Regions from separate parts of the Caulobacter sp. GW821-FHT12D05 genome, predicted to be linked through region 1. Evidence: predicted binding sites of a transcription regulator. Region 1 holds the regulator's gene; the other holds the start of a gene.
The links. The regulator LexA, encoded in region 1, represses DNA repair genes until DNA is damaged. The targets are predictions, from matches to a motif close to ATGTTCNCNANNTGTTCT.
Positions count from the first base shown of each region.

Region 2: recA (recombinase RecA) is a predicted target of LexA. The motif match lies at 2,283-2,300, and genes of this name have one in related genera.

Region 1 covers NZ_JBXAQO010000001.1:1,019,793-1,026,826, reverse strand. Annotated here, with positions in the region: gene gltX (glutamate--tRNA ligase) at 1-862, opposite strand, end outside; gene AC1RRR_RS04425 (ComEC/Rec2 family competence protein) at 1,070-3,205, shown strand; gene AC1RRR_RS04420 (isocitrate lyase/PEP mutase family protein) at 3,236-3,991, shown strand; gene lexA (transcriptional repressor LexA) at 4,061-4,768, opposite strand; gene AC1RRR_RS04410 (class I SAM-dependent methyltransferase) at 4,940-5,725, opposite strand; gene lepB (signal peptidase I) at 5,776-6,567, opposite strand; gene AC1RRR_RS04400 (lysophospholipid acyltransferase family protein) at 6,630-7,034, opposite strand, start outside.
Region 2 covers NZ_JBXAQO010000005.1:198,412-205,445, forward strand. Annotated here, with positions in the region: gene alaS (alanine--tRNA ligase) at 1-615, opposite strand, end outside; gene recA (recombinase RecA) at 1,106-2,176, opposite strand; gene AC1RRR_RS24260 (EAL domain-containing protein) at 2,456-4,063, shown strand; gene AC1RRR_RS24265 (DUF885 domain-containing protein) at 4,067-5,890, opposite strand; gene AC1RRR_RS24270 (nuclear transport factor 2 family protein) at 6,006-6,383, opposite strand; gene AC1RRR_RS24275 (GNAT family N-acetyltransferase) at 6,449-6,970, shown strand; gene AC1RRR_RS24280 (hypothetical protein) at 6,987-7,034, opposite strand, start outside.

The sequences.
Region 1 (7,034 bases):
AGCTGATCGCCTGCTCGTCGTTGAAGACCTCGTCGTCACCATGGCCCCAGCCCAGGCGCGCCAGGTAGTTGCGCATGCCCTCGGGGATGTAGCCCAGGTCGGCGAACTCGCCGACGGCTTGGGCGCCGTGGCGCTTGGACAGCTTGGCGCCGTCCGGGCCGTGGATCAGCGGGATGTGGGCGAAGGCCGGCACGTCCCAGCCCAGGGCCTTGTAGATCAGGCTCTGGCGGGCGGCGTTGTTCAGGTGGTCGTCGCCCCGGATCACGTGGGTGACGCCCATGTCGTGGTCGTCGACGACCACGGCCAGATTGTAGGTCGGCGCGCCGTCGGCGCGGAGCAGGACCAGGTCGTCGAGCTCGATGTTACGGAAGGTCACCGGACCCTTGACCATGTCGTCCACGACGGTCTCGCCGTCCAGCGGACCCTTGAAGCGGATCACGTGCGGGACCGACAGGTCGCCTTCCGGGGCGTCGCGCCAGGGCGAGCGGATGGCGCGGCCTTCGGCGCGGGCCTTCTCGCGGGCGACTTCCAGTTCTTCGACGGTCATCCAGCAGCGATAGGCGCGGCCGGCGGCCAGCATTTCCTGCACGGCCTCGACGTGGCGCGGCGCGCGGGTGTGCTGGAACACGACCTCGGCGTCCGATTCCAGGCCCAGCCAGTTCAGGCCCTCGAAGATGGCCGCGACGGCCGCTTCGGTCGAACGCTCGCGATCGGTGTCCTCGACGCGAATAAGGAACTTTCCTCCCGTGTGGCGTGCATATAACCAGTTGAACAGCGCCGTACGGGCGCCGCCGATATGCAGGAAACCGGTGGGCGAGGGCGCAAAGCGCGTGACGACGCCGGTAGGGATGGGGTTCGACATGAGCTTCAAGACTGTGGGGCTGCACGCCGAGATGGCGTCTAGGAACGCGGACCGCAAGGCGACTGCTGAGCGCCTTGGGGCGGGGCGTCTTAGCATGCCGCTTCGTTCCGGGACCAGCCATATTCCGCATCGCGGCGAACTTGGCTTAACCGTCAAAAATACAGTGGTTTCCGGGTGTTAGGCGCGGAACTTGCCGATACCGCGCCGGTGACAGCGGCAACGCGGGTCTCTTGGCGAGACGCCGTGGCGCTGACGGCCGCCGAACTGCGCGTCAACACGGCGCGCGCCTTCTTGTGGACGCCGGTGGCGTTCGGCCTCGGCGCGGCGGGCTATCTGGAAGCGGGGCGTGAGCCGTCAATCTGGCTGCTGGGTGGCGTGACGCTGGTCCTGGCAGCCGTCTGGTGGACGCTTCGCCAGCGGAACGCGGCGGCGCTGCTGGTGGCGCTAGCCAGTCTGGCGGCCTGCGGGGCGGCTGGAGGCCTCGCCGCCAAGGTCCGCAGCGACCGCGTGGCCGCGCCGGTCATGGCCGGGGAGCGGGTTGTGCGGCGGGTAGAGGGCTTCGTCGTCGATGTCGTTAGTCCCGGCGCGGGCGGGCCACGCCTGTTGATTGCGCCGGCCTGGGTGTCGGGTCTGCCGCCTGACCGCACGCCGCGCCGGATCCGGGTGACGATCGGCGAGAACGAAACCCCGGCGCCGGGCCAGCCGATCCGCTTGCGGGCCATGTTGGGACCGCCGCCGCCGCCGGCCGCGCCGGGATCCTACGACTTCGCCCGCGACGCCTGGTTCGACTCGATCGGCGGCGTGGGCTTCATCATCGGCGACTGGGACGCCGCGCGGCTCGATCCGCCGCCCTGGCGGCTGCGGTTGTCCATGGCGGTCAACGCCTTCCGCTGGAGCCTGGCCCAACGGATCCTGGCGCGGATGGGACCGACCAGCGGCGGCCTCGGCGCGGCCATGGTCACCGGTCACGAGGCCTGGATCACCCAGGACCAGACGGACGCCATGCGCGCCTCGGGCCTGGCGCACATCATCTCGATCTCTGGGCTGCACATGGCCATCGTCGGGGGCTTCATGTTCGGCGTGGTGCGGCTGGGCGTCGCCGCCTGGCCGTGGCTGGCTCTGCGAGCGCCGGGCAAGAAGATCGCGGCCATCGCGGGGCTCGTCGCCGTGCTGGGCTATCTGGTGATCTCCGGCGCGCCGCCGCCGGCCGAGCGGGCGGCGATCACGGCCAGCGTGGCGTTCCTGGCCATCCTGTTCGACCGCCGAGCCATCACCCTGCACGGGCTGGCGGTGGCGGCGCTGGTGATCCTGGCGATGAAGCCCGAAACGGCCGGCGAGCCGGGCTTCCAGATGTCGTTCGCCGCCACCGCCGCCCTGGTGGCCTTGGCCGAGGCCTGGCCCCGTCCGGTGAAGGAGATCTCGACCCCGTGGTGGATCCGCTGGCCACAGGCGGGAATCGTCTGGGTGGCCGCCTCGGTCGCGGCCAGCCTGGTGGCGGGCCTGGCCACCGCGCCGTTCGCCATGCAGCATTTCAACCGCGTCGCCGTCTGGGGTTTGCCGGCCAACTTGGCGGTCGCGCCGCTGTCGTCGTTCGTGATCATGCCGTTCCTGGCCATCGGCACCTTGCTCGAGCCGTTCGGCCTGGGCGCGCCATTCCTGGCCGTGGCCGGGTGGGGCATCGACGCCATGGTCGGGATCGCCAACGGCTTCGCCGACGCCCACGGGGCGCAGAGGATCGTGGCCAGCGCGCCGCCGCAGGTGCTGGTGGTCGCCTTCCTGGGCCTGATGATCCTATGCCTGTGGAAGGGCCGCCTGCGCTGGATCGGCGCGCCCTTGGCCCTGGCGGTCGCCCTGTGGCCTCGGCCTACGCCGCCGGACGCCTGGATCGCTGCTGACGGCGCGACGGCCGCCGTGCGCTCGGGAGACGCGGCGGTGCTGCTGCGCACCGACGCCAAGCGGTTCGGGGCCGAGCTGTGGGCGCGGCGGCGCGGCCTCGAACCGGCGACCTGGAGCCTCTATGCCTGCGACAAGCGGGTCTGCGCGCCGGCCCTGGGCGCGCCGGTGCGGCTGTCCCTGGCCTGGAGCCGCAGGACACCCGACGCCGAGACGTTATCGGGCATGTGCGTGGCCAGCGAGGTGGTGGTGATCCGAGGTCCCGCACCCACGCGGATACCGCCTTTGTGCGCCGACGCGGTGCTGCTGACAGCCGAGGATTTCGCGCGGGGCGGGGCCGCCGAGCTCTATCGTCGCCCCGACGGCTGGCGCATCGTCTGGGCTCAGCCGTTGCGCGGCGATCGGCCTTGGTCTCGCCTGCTGACACCTGATGTCACGAGGGACGGCTAAGCCTCGCGCCGACCTTCTGGAGGATCCGTGATGTCCAACCCGTTCGCCGCCCGCCGCGCTGCTTTCCGCGCCCTGCATGCCGAGGGCTGCTTCGCCTTGCCCAACCCCTGGGACGCCGGCAGCGCCAAGCGGTTGCAGAAGCTGGGCTTCAAGGCCCTGGCCTCGACCAGCGCCGGCGCGGCCTGGGCTCTGGGCAAGGACGACGGCCAGATCACGCGCGACGAGGTGATCGAGCACCTGCGCCAGCTGTGCGCCGCCACCGACCTGCCGGTGAACGCCGACTTCGAGGCGGGCTTCTCCGACACAGCCGAAGGCGTGGGCGAGAGCGTCACCCTGGCCATCGAGGCCGGCGTCGCGGGCCTGTCGATCGAAGACTGGTCGGGCTCGGCGCTCTACGACCTGCCGGTGGCCCTCGAACGCCTGAAGGCCGCCCGCGCCGCCATCGACGCCTCGGGCCAGGACGTGATCCTGGTCGGCCGCACCGAGGGTTATCTGCGCGGCAATCGTGACCTGGCCCCGACGATCGAGCGGCTGAAGGCCTATGCCGAGGCCGGCGCGGACTGCCTGTACGCTCCGGCGGTGACCGATCCCGACGAAATTCGCGCCATCGTCCAGGCCGTGGCCCCCAAACCGGTCAATGTCCTGTTCTGGGGCTCGGACATGTCGGTCGAGAGCCTGGGCGCGCTGGGCGTACGCCGGGTCAGCACGGGCGCTTCGCTCGCCGCCGCGGCTTGGGCTGGCTTTGACAAGGCGGCAAAGCGCCTGGCGGAGGAGGGGCGTCTCTAGGCCCCAGATACGAAAAGGCCCCGATCCTCGCTGAGGTCGGGGCCAAATCTCTAATCGCTAGGGCGGGGCCTAGTGATACCGGCGGATCAGGCCCACCAGCTTGCCCTGCACCTCGACCTGGTCGGGGCCGAAGATGCGGGTCTCGTACTTGGGGTTGGCGGCTTCCAGGGCGATCGAGCCGCCCTTCTTGCGCAGGCGCTTCAGCGTGGCTTCCTCGCCGACCAGGGCGACGACGATCTCGCCCGAGGTGGCGGTGTCGCCCTTCTTGATGATGACGTAGTCGCCGTCGAGGATGCCGGCCTCGATCATCGAGTCGCCCTGCACCTCAAGGACATAGTGCTCGCCATTGCCCAGCATGGCCTCGGGCACCGGCAGGCGCTCGCGCTCGTGCTGGATGGCGTCGATCGGCGTGCCGGCGGCGATCTTGCCCAGGATCGGCAGTTCGCGGCTGTCATTGGCGGGCGCCGAGGATGCAGCCGGCGCGGGCGAGGGCGAACCGCCGCCTTCAAACACCTGCGGGCGGAACGCGCCACGGCCCTTGGGCGGGGCGGCCGTCGTGGCCTGCTGCGGCAGCTTCACCACCTCCAGCGCCCGGGCCCGGTGGGCCAGGCGACGGATGAAGCCGCGCTCTTCCAGGGCCGTGATCAGCCGGTGGATGCCCGACTTGGACGCCAGATCGAGGGCCTCCTTCATCTCGTCGAAGGACGGGGAGACGCCGGTCTCCTTGATCCGTTCGTGGATGAACATCAGCAGTTCGTGCTGCTTGCGGGTGAGCATGACGACCTCGATTGGAGCGCGGAACAAACCGCAAACCTTTCGAATGTTCTCTAGGCGTTCCGCGTTAAAGTCAAGTCGAGCGTCGTTCGCCGGAGAAAGGCGAGGAAAATCAAGGGCTAGCTTGGCCGATAGGGTAAATGTCGACCAGAATCAAAAGCTTAACGAAAGCTTTCAGGCGCGCTTGCGGGCTACGATGATGTCCTGGTCCTGCATCGGCTGGCGACGCCATTCGCCGAGGGCGACGTTGAGCACGTCCAGGCCCAAGGCCTCGTATTGCGCCAGGATGGAGGCCAGGTCGTAGGCGATCGTGTCCTCGGGCATGTCCGGGTTGGCCGTCCAGCAGCCGTCCAGGGCGTGGACGAAGTCGAAGGCGATCTGGCCATCGCCGGTGTTGGCGCGGGCCTCGTCGTCGATCAGGTACCAGGAGATGACGCTGGTCCCGCCGGGCTTCAGGACCCGGGCGATCTCGCGGGCGAACTGGGCCTGGTCGGCGGCCAGCAGGTGGGTGAACACCGAGCCCAACCAGACGAAGTCGAAACTGGCGTCCGGATAGGGGAAGACGAAACGGCTGGCCGGCTGCGAGCCTTCCGGATTGTACCGGTCGCTGTGCATGTCGGCGTGGGTGAATTGGAAGCGCGGGTCGCCGACGGCGATATTGGCCCGGCACCAGTCGATGGCCTGGGCCATGACGTCGAAGCCGGCATAACGACCGGTCTCGTCCAGATAGTCGACCAGCGGCGCCGCCGCGCGGCCGATGCCGCAGCCGACGTCGAGGATGGCGTGGTGCGGCTGCAGGCCCGCGTCGATGAACAGCTGCTTGAACTGTTGGCCGACACGCACGTAGTCGGCGTCAGCGGCGCCGACCAGATGCCAGAGCTCTTGCGGGGCGGCCACGGCGTCGGCAGCGGGCAGGGCGGGCGAAAAGACGCGACGCAGCTTGGACAGAAAGGCCCGCATCCGATTCCCTCAAACTCGAACTGGCGCGGACCCTAACGACGGTTGCGGGCTCAGCCAACCTTGGGGGCGGGCAGAGCCTTGAAGGTGCGGTCCAGGCGCAGGCCGTGGCCGGTCCACGAGAACAGGATCCGCTCGGCGCGGCCGACCAGGTTCTCGGCGGGGATGAAGCCCATGCCCAGCTCCGGCGGCAGGTCGGCGTCGCGGGCCACGTCCCAGGCGCACGAGGCATAGCCCTTGGGCGTCGAACCGGGGTTGAAGCGGCTGTCCAGCGAGTTGTCGCGATTGTCGCCCATCACGAAGTAACAGCCAGCCGGGACGGTGTAGACGCCGGTGTTGGCGGCCTGGGTCTCGGCCCCGAAGCTGTTGGTGGCGTAGGTGCGGCCGTTGGGCAGGGTCTCGCGCAGGTGACGTACCGGGATCGGCCAGGCGCCGGGCGAGCCGTCGGCGTCAATTCCGGTCAGGGTCTGGGTCACCGGTGCGCCGTTGATGCGCACCACGCCGCCGCTCATCTGGATGCGGTCGCCGGGCAAGCCGATGACACGCTTGATCACGTCGGTGCGGCCGTCGCTGGGCTTCTTGAACACCACGATGTCGCCGCGCTCGGGCGCCTGGCCCAGCAGGCGTCCGTGGCCCACGGGCGGGCTCAGCGGGATCGAGTGGCGGCTGACCCCGTACGGATATTTGGAGACCAGGATGTAGTCGCCGACCATCAGCGTCGGCTGCATCGACTCCGACGGGATCGTGAACGGCTGGCAGAAGACCGTGCGCGGGATCAGGAACACCACCAGCACGATGGCGGCCGTCTTGGCGGCTTCGATCAGGCCTTCAGTCCACTTGCGCATCGCCGTTCCTTTGCTTGCTCAAGCTAAGGTTAGGGCGGCGAGCTTGGCTAAATCGTGGCGCCCTAGAGAACGGTCTTCAGCTCCGGATGCCTGGGCGTGACCGGCGCATAGAACGCCGCCAGCGCCGCCAAGTCCGTCTCGTAGTCGCCGCTGGGCATCATCGCCGGGCCCAGGCCCACCACCTTGCGCTTGTAGTCCATGAAGCCGGGCACCATCGGCACGCCGGCCTTCAGGGCGATGTTGTAGAAGCCGGTCTTCCAGCCGCTGGCCTTGCCGCGCGTGCCCTCGGGCGCGATCGTCAGCATGAACTCGTCGCGGCGGGCGAACTCGTCGGCCATGGCCTGGACCGTGTCGCGCGACTGGGAGCGGTCGATCGGCACGCCGCCCAGGTCCTTCATCAGCCGCTCGAACGGCCAGCGGAACAGCGAGGCCTTGCCCATGAAGCTGAGCTTCAGGTTCAGCGCGTC
Region 2 (7,034 bases), on a different contig from region 1:
GACCAGGTTCCAGATCTCGATGAACCGGTCGCCGTCTTCATCCGGGCTGCCCGGAGGGCCGCCGGGGATGCCTTCGCCGTGGTCGAAGAAGATTTCCGAGCACGGGCCACAGGGGCCGGTGTCGCCCATGGACCAGAAGTTGTCGCTGGTCGGGATGCGGATGATGCGGTCGTCGGACAGCCCGGCGATCTTCTTCCACAGGTCGGCCGCCTCGTCGTCGGTGTGGTACACCGTGACCAGCAGCTTTTCCTTAGGCAGCTTGAACTCGCCGGTCAGCAGGGTCCAGGCGTGGTGGATCGCCTGTTCCTTGAAGTAGTCGCCGAACGAGAAGTTGCCCAGCATCTCGAAGAAGGTGTGGTGGCGAGCGGTGTAGCCGACATTGTCCAGGTCGTTGTGCTTGCCGCCGGCGCGGACGCACTTCTGCGAGCTGGCCGCGCGCGGATGGGCCGGCGTCTCGGCGCCGGTGAACACGTTCTTGAACGGCACCATGCCGGCATTGACGAACAGCAGGGTCGGATCGTTCTGCGGCACCAGCGGCGCCGACGGCGTCACCGCGTGATCGGCCTTGCCGAAGTAGTCGAGGAAGGTGCTGCGGATCTCGTTCAAGCTGGGCATGAGCGTCTCAAGTGTGGGCGTCCGGCGAGCGGCCGGGAGTCGCGCGCTGCATAGCGCGGTTTTTGGCGGAGGGGAAACCGATCCACAGATGGTGACCCGGGTTGAGGTGGAAAAGGGCGGGTTCGGAGGCTGAGTTTTGCTCAACCAGCCCTCCAGCCGTCATCCCGCGACTTGTTCACGGGACCCATGGGTCAGCTTCCGCGTGAGAGCTTCGGTCCGCTCCGCACTTGCGGCGGACAGATGGGTCCCGCGCATAAAGCGCGGGATGACGGGGTTTGGTTGGACACCCCTGCCCTTCCCCCTCCTGCGCTGCGCGCCACCTCCCTCGCTAGGGGGAGGATCTCCATCCTGCCCGCTCCAGAAACGAAATAGGCCGCCTGGCATGGGGTCCAGGCGGCCTGCAATCGCGGCCCTCGCGGCGGTCCGGCCGCGGGCGTGTTGAAGGCGGGGACGCCCGGGGTCGGGCGAGGGCCGCGAAACCTTGCGAGGACTATTCTTCCTCGCCGTCCTCCGGGCCGCCGACCAGGAGCTCTTCCTCGATCTTCTGCGACGACTTGCGGACGGCCGCTTCGATCGAGGCGGCGACGTCGGGATTGGTCTTCAGGAACTCGCGGACATTGTCGCGGCCCTGGCCGATGCGCTGGCTGCCGTACGAGAACCACGAGCCGGCCTTGTCGATGATCCCGGCCTTGACGCCCAGGTCGATGACTTCGCCCAGCTTGGAGATGCCCTCGCCGTACATGATGTCGAACTCGACCTCGCGGAACGGCGGGGCCACCTTGTTCTTGACCACCTTCACGCGGACATTGTTGCCGATGATCTCGTCACGGACCTTCACCGAACCGGTGCGGCGGATGTCCAGGCGCACCGAGGCGTAGAACTTCAGCGCGTTGCCGCCCGTGGTGGTTTCCGGGCTGCCGTACATCACGCCGATCTTGTGACGGATCTGGTTGATGAAGATGACGATGGTGTTGGCCTTGTTGATCGAGGCGGTCAGCTTGCGCAGCGCCTGGCTCATCAGACGGGCTTGCAGGCCCGGCAGGCTGTCGCCCATCTCGCCTTCGATTTCCGCCTTCGGCGTCAGGGCCGCGACCGAGTCGATAACCACGATGTCGACGGCGCCCGAGCGCACCAGGGTGTCGGTGATCTCCAGGGCCTGTTCGCCGTTGTCGGGCTGCGAGACCAGCAGGCTGTCGAGATTGACGCCCAGCTTGTGCGCGTAGGACGGATCCAGCGCGTGCTCGGCGTCGACGAAGGCGGCGGTGCCGCCGGCCTTCTGGACTTCCGCCACCACGTGCAGGGCCAGGGTGGTCTTACCCGAGCTTTCCGGGCCATAGACCTCGATGATCCGCCCCTTGGGCAGGCCGCCGATGCCCAGGGCGATGTCCAGGCCGAGCGAGCCGGTGGAGACGGACTCCATCTCGACCTTGCCCTTTTCGCCCAGCTTCATCACCGAGCCCTTGCCGAACGCGCGGTCGATCTGGGCGAGAGCCGCCTCTAGCGCGCGTTGCTTGTCGCCTTCTTCCTTGCCCACGAGTTTCAAAGCCGCCTGACTGGTCATTGTTGATCCGCCCTCTATCCCATGATTCCGGTCGCCCGATCGGCGCTTCCAGCGCCGCGTCCCAACGACCTGTGGAACACAGTTAAAGGCGTACATGCTTTGTTCCAGGTTCGCAAGATGTTCTCATAAGCAGAAACGTCCGTTTCTGACGTAGGCCAGAATGCCGCACCCTGCCGGGCCGGAAATTCCGTGACACCCGCCGCGCCGAAACCGGTCCTTAAGTCCCGCTGTGCCAGCTTCACTGCTTCTTATGGTCCAGTCTTTGGGGGGACTGCAGACTTGTCCATCGATCCGCGCCGCCTTCTGGGCCTGGCCTTCGCCAGCGCCGATCTTCTCGTCGAGCTGCAGAGCGGCCGTGTGCGCCTGGCGCTGGGCGCCGCGCAAAAGGTCATGGGCAAGAGCGAGGCCGGCCTGATGGGCCAGGCCTGGTCCGATCTGTTCCACCCCGACGACCGCCCGCTGATGGAGGCCATGCTCAGCTGCGCCGACGACGGCATCCGCCGGGGTCCGGTGGTGCTGCGCCTGGCCGGGGCCGAGGATCGCTGCGTGCGGGTCATCCTGCGCGCCCTGCCCGAGAACGACGGCCGCGTCTCGTGCGCCGCCACCGCCGCCCAGTCGGCCGGCCCGCCCCTGACCGCCGACAGCCTGCAGCCCCGCGAGTCGTTCGACGACATCGCCCAGGGCCTGTTCGAGGCCGCCCGCGTCACGGGCCTGGAGCTGGAACTGGCCATGGTCGAGTTCGCGGGCCTGGGCGCCATGCGCGAAGGCCTGACGCCCAGCGAGGCCCAGGCCCTGGACGTCCGCGTCGCCAGCGCCGTCCGCGCCGAGTCGCACGGCGGTTCGGCCGCCACCCGCCTGTCGCCCGACCGCTTCGCCCTGCTGCGCCAGCGCGACGACCGGCCCGAGAACATGGTCAAGCGCCTGACCAAGATGGTCAGCGCCGAAGCCGACGCCCACGTGGTGCCGCTGGAGTCCGGCGGCGGCTCGTCCCGCGCCCTTCGCGCCCTGCGCTACGCCCTCGACGACTTCCTGCGCGAGGGCCTGAAGGACATGCCGCCGATGACCCTGTCGGAGGCGATGAACCGGTCCGTGAAGCGGACCCTGGCCCGCGCCGGCGCCCTGGGCGTGGCGGTCAGCCAGCGGCGCTTCACGCTGGCCTACCAGCCGGTGGTCTCGCTGGCCACGGGCCTGGCCCATCACCACGAGGCCCTGGTGCGGTTCGAGGACGGCGGCAGCCCGTTCGCCCTGATCCGCATGGCCGAGGAATTTGACCTGATCGAGGAGCTGGACCACGCCATCGTCGAGCAGGCCGTCAAGAAGCTGGCCAATGACCAGGAGCGCAAGCTGCGCCTGGCGGTCAACGTCTCGGGCCAGACGATCGGCAACGAGAGCTTCGTCGACCATGTCAGCCGCCTGCTCGCCAAGTACGACGAGGCCAAGGGCCGGCTGATCTTCGAGATCACCGAGACCCGCGCCATCGACAACCTGACCGTGGCCAACCAGCACATCCAGAGCCTGCGCGGCATGGGCTCGCTGGTCTGCCTGGACGACTTCGGGGCCGGCTCGTCCTCGTTCGCCTACCTGCAGCAGCTGCAGCTGGACATCGTCAAGATCGACGGCCGCTACGTCCGCGAATTGGCCGACAACGGCCGCGACGGCGCCCTGGTGCGCCGCCTGGTCGAGCTGTGCCGCGACCTGAAGATCCGCACGGTCGCCGAGATGGTCGAGACCGTCGAGGTCGAGGAGATCGTCCGCGCCGCCGGCGTCGACTTCGCCCAGGGCTGGCTCTACGGCAAGCCCGTCGACAAGCCCGCCCCCGCCCTGCGACCCAGCGCGCCGGTCAAAGCCGTTGCGCGCCGGGCCGGGGCTTCCGACAGCTGGGGGTAAGGTCTAGGCCTTGCCGCCCTTCGCGACGATGTAGTCGTCGATCACGCGTTCCAGGGTGGTCAGCGGGGTCATGCCCGAGAGCAGGCCCGCGTCGTGGAATTCGCGGATGTCGAACTTCTTGCCCAGGGCCTTCTGAGCCTTGGCGCGGACGCGCAGCCAGACGATCTTGCCGATCATGTAGCTGCAGGCCTGGCCCGGCCACACGACGTAGCGCTCGATCTCGGTGATCGAGCCGCTTTCCTCGTCGCCCATGGTCTCGGCCATGTACTTCACGGCCTGCTCGCGGCTCCACTTCTTGTGGTGCATGCCGGTGTCGACCACCAGGCGCACGGCGCGGAACAGGGCGTCGTGCAGCATGCCGATGTGGCCGCGCGGGTCGGTCTTGTAGATGCCCATCTCGACGGCCAGCTGCTCGGAATAGAGCGCCCAGCCCTCGGTGTAGCCCGAGAAGCCGATGATCTTGCGGATCATGGGCAGGCCCTTGGCCTCGTTCGAGATCGACAGCTGCAGGTGGTGACCCGGGACGCCCTCGTGCACCGTCAGGGTGGTCAGGGTGTACTTGGCCTGCTCCTTGGTGTCGCGCAGGTTGATCCAGTAGATGCCGGGGCGCTTACCGTCGAGCGAGGGCGAGTTGTAGTAGCCGCCCGGCGCGCCGGCTTCGATGGCCTTGGGCACGCGGCGGATTTCCAGCGGGGCCTTGGGCAGCGCGCCGAAATAGGCCGGCAGCTGCTTCTGGATCCAGGCGGCCTTCTCGTTCAGGTCCTTGATCAGCTGTTCCTTGGACGCATCCGTGTTCGGATAGAAGTCCTCGCCCAGCTTGGCCATGCGCTCGCCGACCGTGCCGGTCTTCATGCCGATGCTCTTGAACAGCTTGTCGGCCTCGGCCGAGATCGACTTGACCAGGTCCAGGCCCAGCTGGTGAATCTCGTCCGGCTTCAGATCCGAAGTCGTGTAGTTCTTCAGCGACGTAGCGTAGTAGGCGCCGCCGTCCTTCAGGCGCCAGCAGCCGGCGTCGTGCACGGCCTTGGGGCGGGCCCATTCCATCAGCGCGATCTGGCGCTTCAGGGCCGGCAGCACCGAGCCTTCGTAGATCTTGGAGGCTTCACCGGCCCAGTCGCCCCCAATGTTTTTCTCTTTCGTGCGGCGGGCGATCGACTTGACCAGCGGCGCGTCGGCCGTCGGGGTGTCGGCGAAGGCCTTCATCTGGATCAGGGTCTTGTCGATGATGAAGTCCGGCGGGATCACGCCGTCGGCCATGTCCTGCTTGGCCAGGGCGGTTTCCTGATCCATCAGGCGGGCGAAGCCCTCCATCCGCGCCAGATAGGCGTCGGCGTCGGCCTTGGTCTCGATGCTGTGCTGGGTGTCCAGGAAGTCCGGCATCTGCTGGTAGCTGCCGGTCAGCTGCGAGAGGACGTAGGGCGCGCCCGAACCGCCGCCGCCGTAGGTGAACTGCTTGTTGCCCTCGTCCTGGACGGCCAGCACGAACTCGACGGTGTCGTAGTTGGCCGCATCCATGCCCTTGATGGCCTTGCGGTCGATGGCGCGCAGGTCGGCCAGCTGTTTGGCGGTCTGGACCTTGCCCGCCTCGATGGCGGCGGCCGAGCGGTCGCTGAGCAGATCCTTGGTCCAGGCCAGGTCGCCGCTGTCGAGGCCCAGGCTGGTGGCCGTCTCGGGCGACTGGCGCAGCTGCTTGGCCATGATGTCGTCGAACAAGGCGTTCAGCTTGGCGACTTCACCCTCGCGGGCCAGGGCCAGGGTCGGCAGACCACCGGTGGCGGCGAACCCCGCGGCGGCGGTGGCGAACATCATATGGCGACGATTGAGCAAGGCTTTCCCTCCCAGGAGCCGAATTGGAGGCGAAGGGGTAAGCCCCTTGCGCGAGTTTGGCGAAATTAATTCCGAGTCATCCGGCGAAATCCAGCGATGATTGCGGTCACACCGATCATGCGAGCGTCACGTAGAGCTCGTTCTCGATCACCCACTGGCCGGTGACCTTCTTCCAGGTGGCCAGATAGGTCCCCGACTGCTCGGCCGCGTCCTTCCAGGAGCCGACCCAGCGGCCGCGTTCGGCGGCGCGGTTACCATCGGCGTCCAGGTCGATCTGCTCGGTCGTGCGGACATAGGCGATGAAGCCCCGATCGGCGAACTGGCTGGCGAAGGCGGCCAGCACGTCCTCGGCCCCCAGCAGCAGCGAGCCGTCGCCGGCGATCAGGGTCATGCGCGGATCGAAGAACGGCCGCAGCCGCGCGGCGTCCTTGGCGGCGATCAGCTTGTTGGTCAGCTTGCGGCGGGCGGCGATGGCGTCGGCGGGGGCGGTCATGGGCTCTTTCCAGGTCGTGGAGCCGGTGTAGCTTGCGGGGCGTCCGCCGCAAACGCCGAGTCTGCATGCCCGTCCCGACCCTGACCACCGCCCGCCTCACGCTCAACGCGCCGCAGCTGTCGGACTTCGAGGACAGCAAGGCCATGTGGGCCGATCCCGTGGTGGTCCGCCACGTCGGCGGCCGCGCCTTCACCGAGGAGGAAAGCTGGACCCGCCTGATGCGCGCCCGCGGCCTGTGGGAGGTGCTGGGCTTCGGCTACTGGGCGGTGCGCGAGACCTCGACGGGGCGTTATGTCGGCGAGGTCGGTTTCGCCGACCTGCGCCGCGACCTGACGCCCAGCCTGTACGACCTGCCGGAGATGGGCTGGGTGCTGGCGGCCTGGTCGCACGGCCATGGATTCGGCACCGAGGCGGTGCGGGCGGGCCTGAACTGGATCGACCAGGCCCTGGCGCCGGAGGTCGTGCCCTGCATCATCGACGCCGACAACGCCGCCTCCCTGGCCCTGGCGGCTAAGGTGGGGTTCAGGATCAAGGCCCATGCGACCTACAAGGGGTCTCCGATCGTGATGATGGAGCGGCGGCGCTAACTCTAAGATCCTCCCCCTACTCCTCCCGCAGCTCCAGCGCCGTGAACGGCGCCTGGCCGCGTTC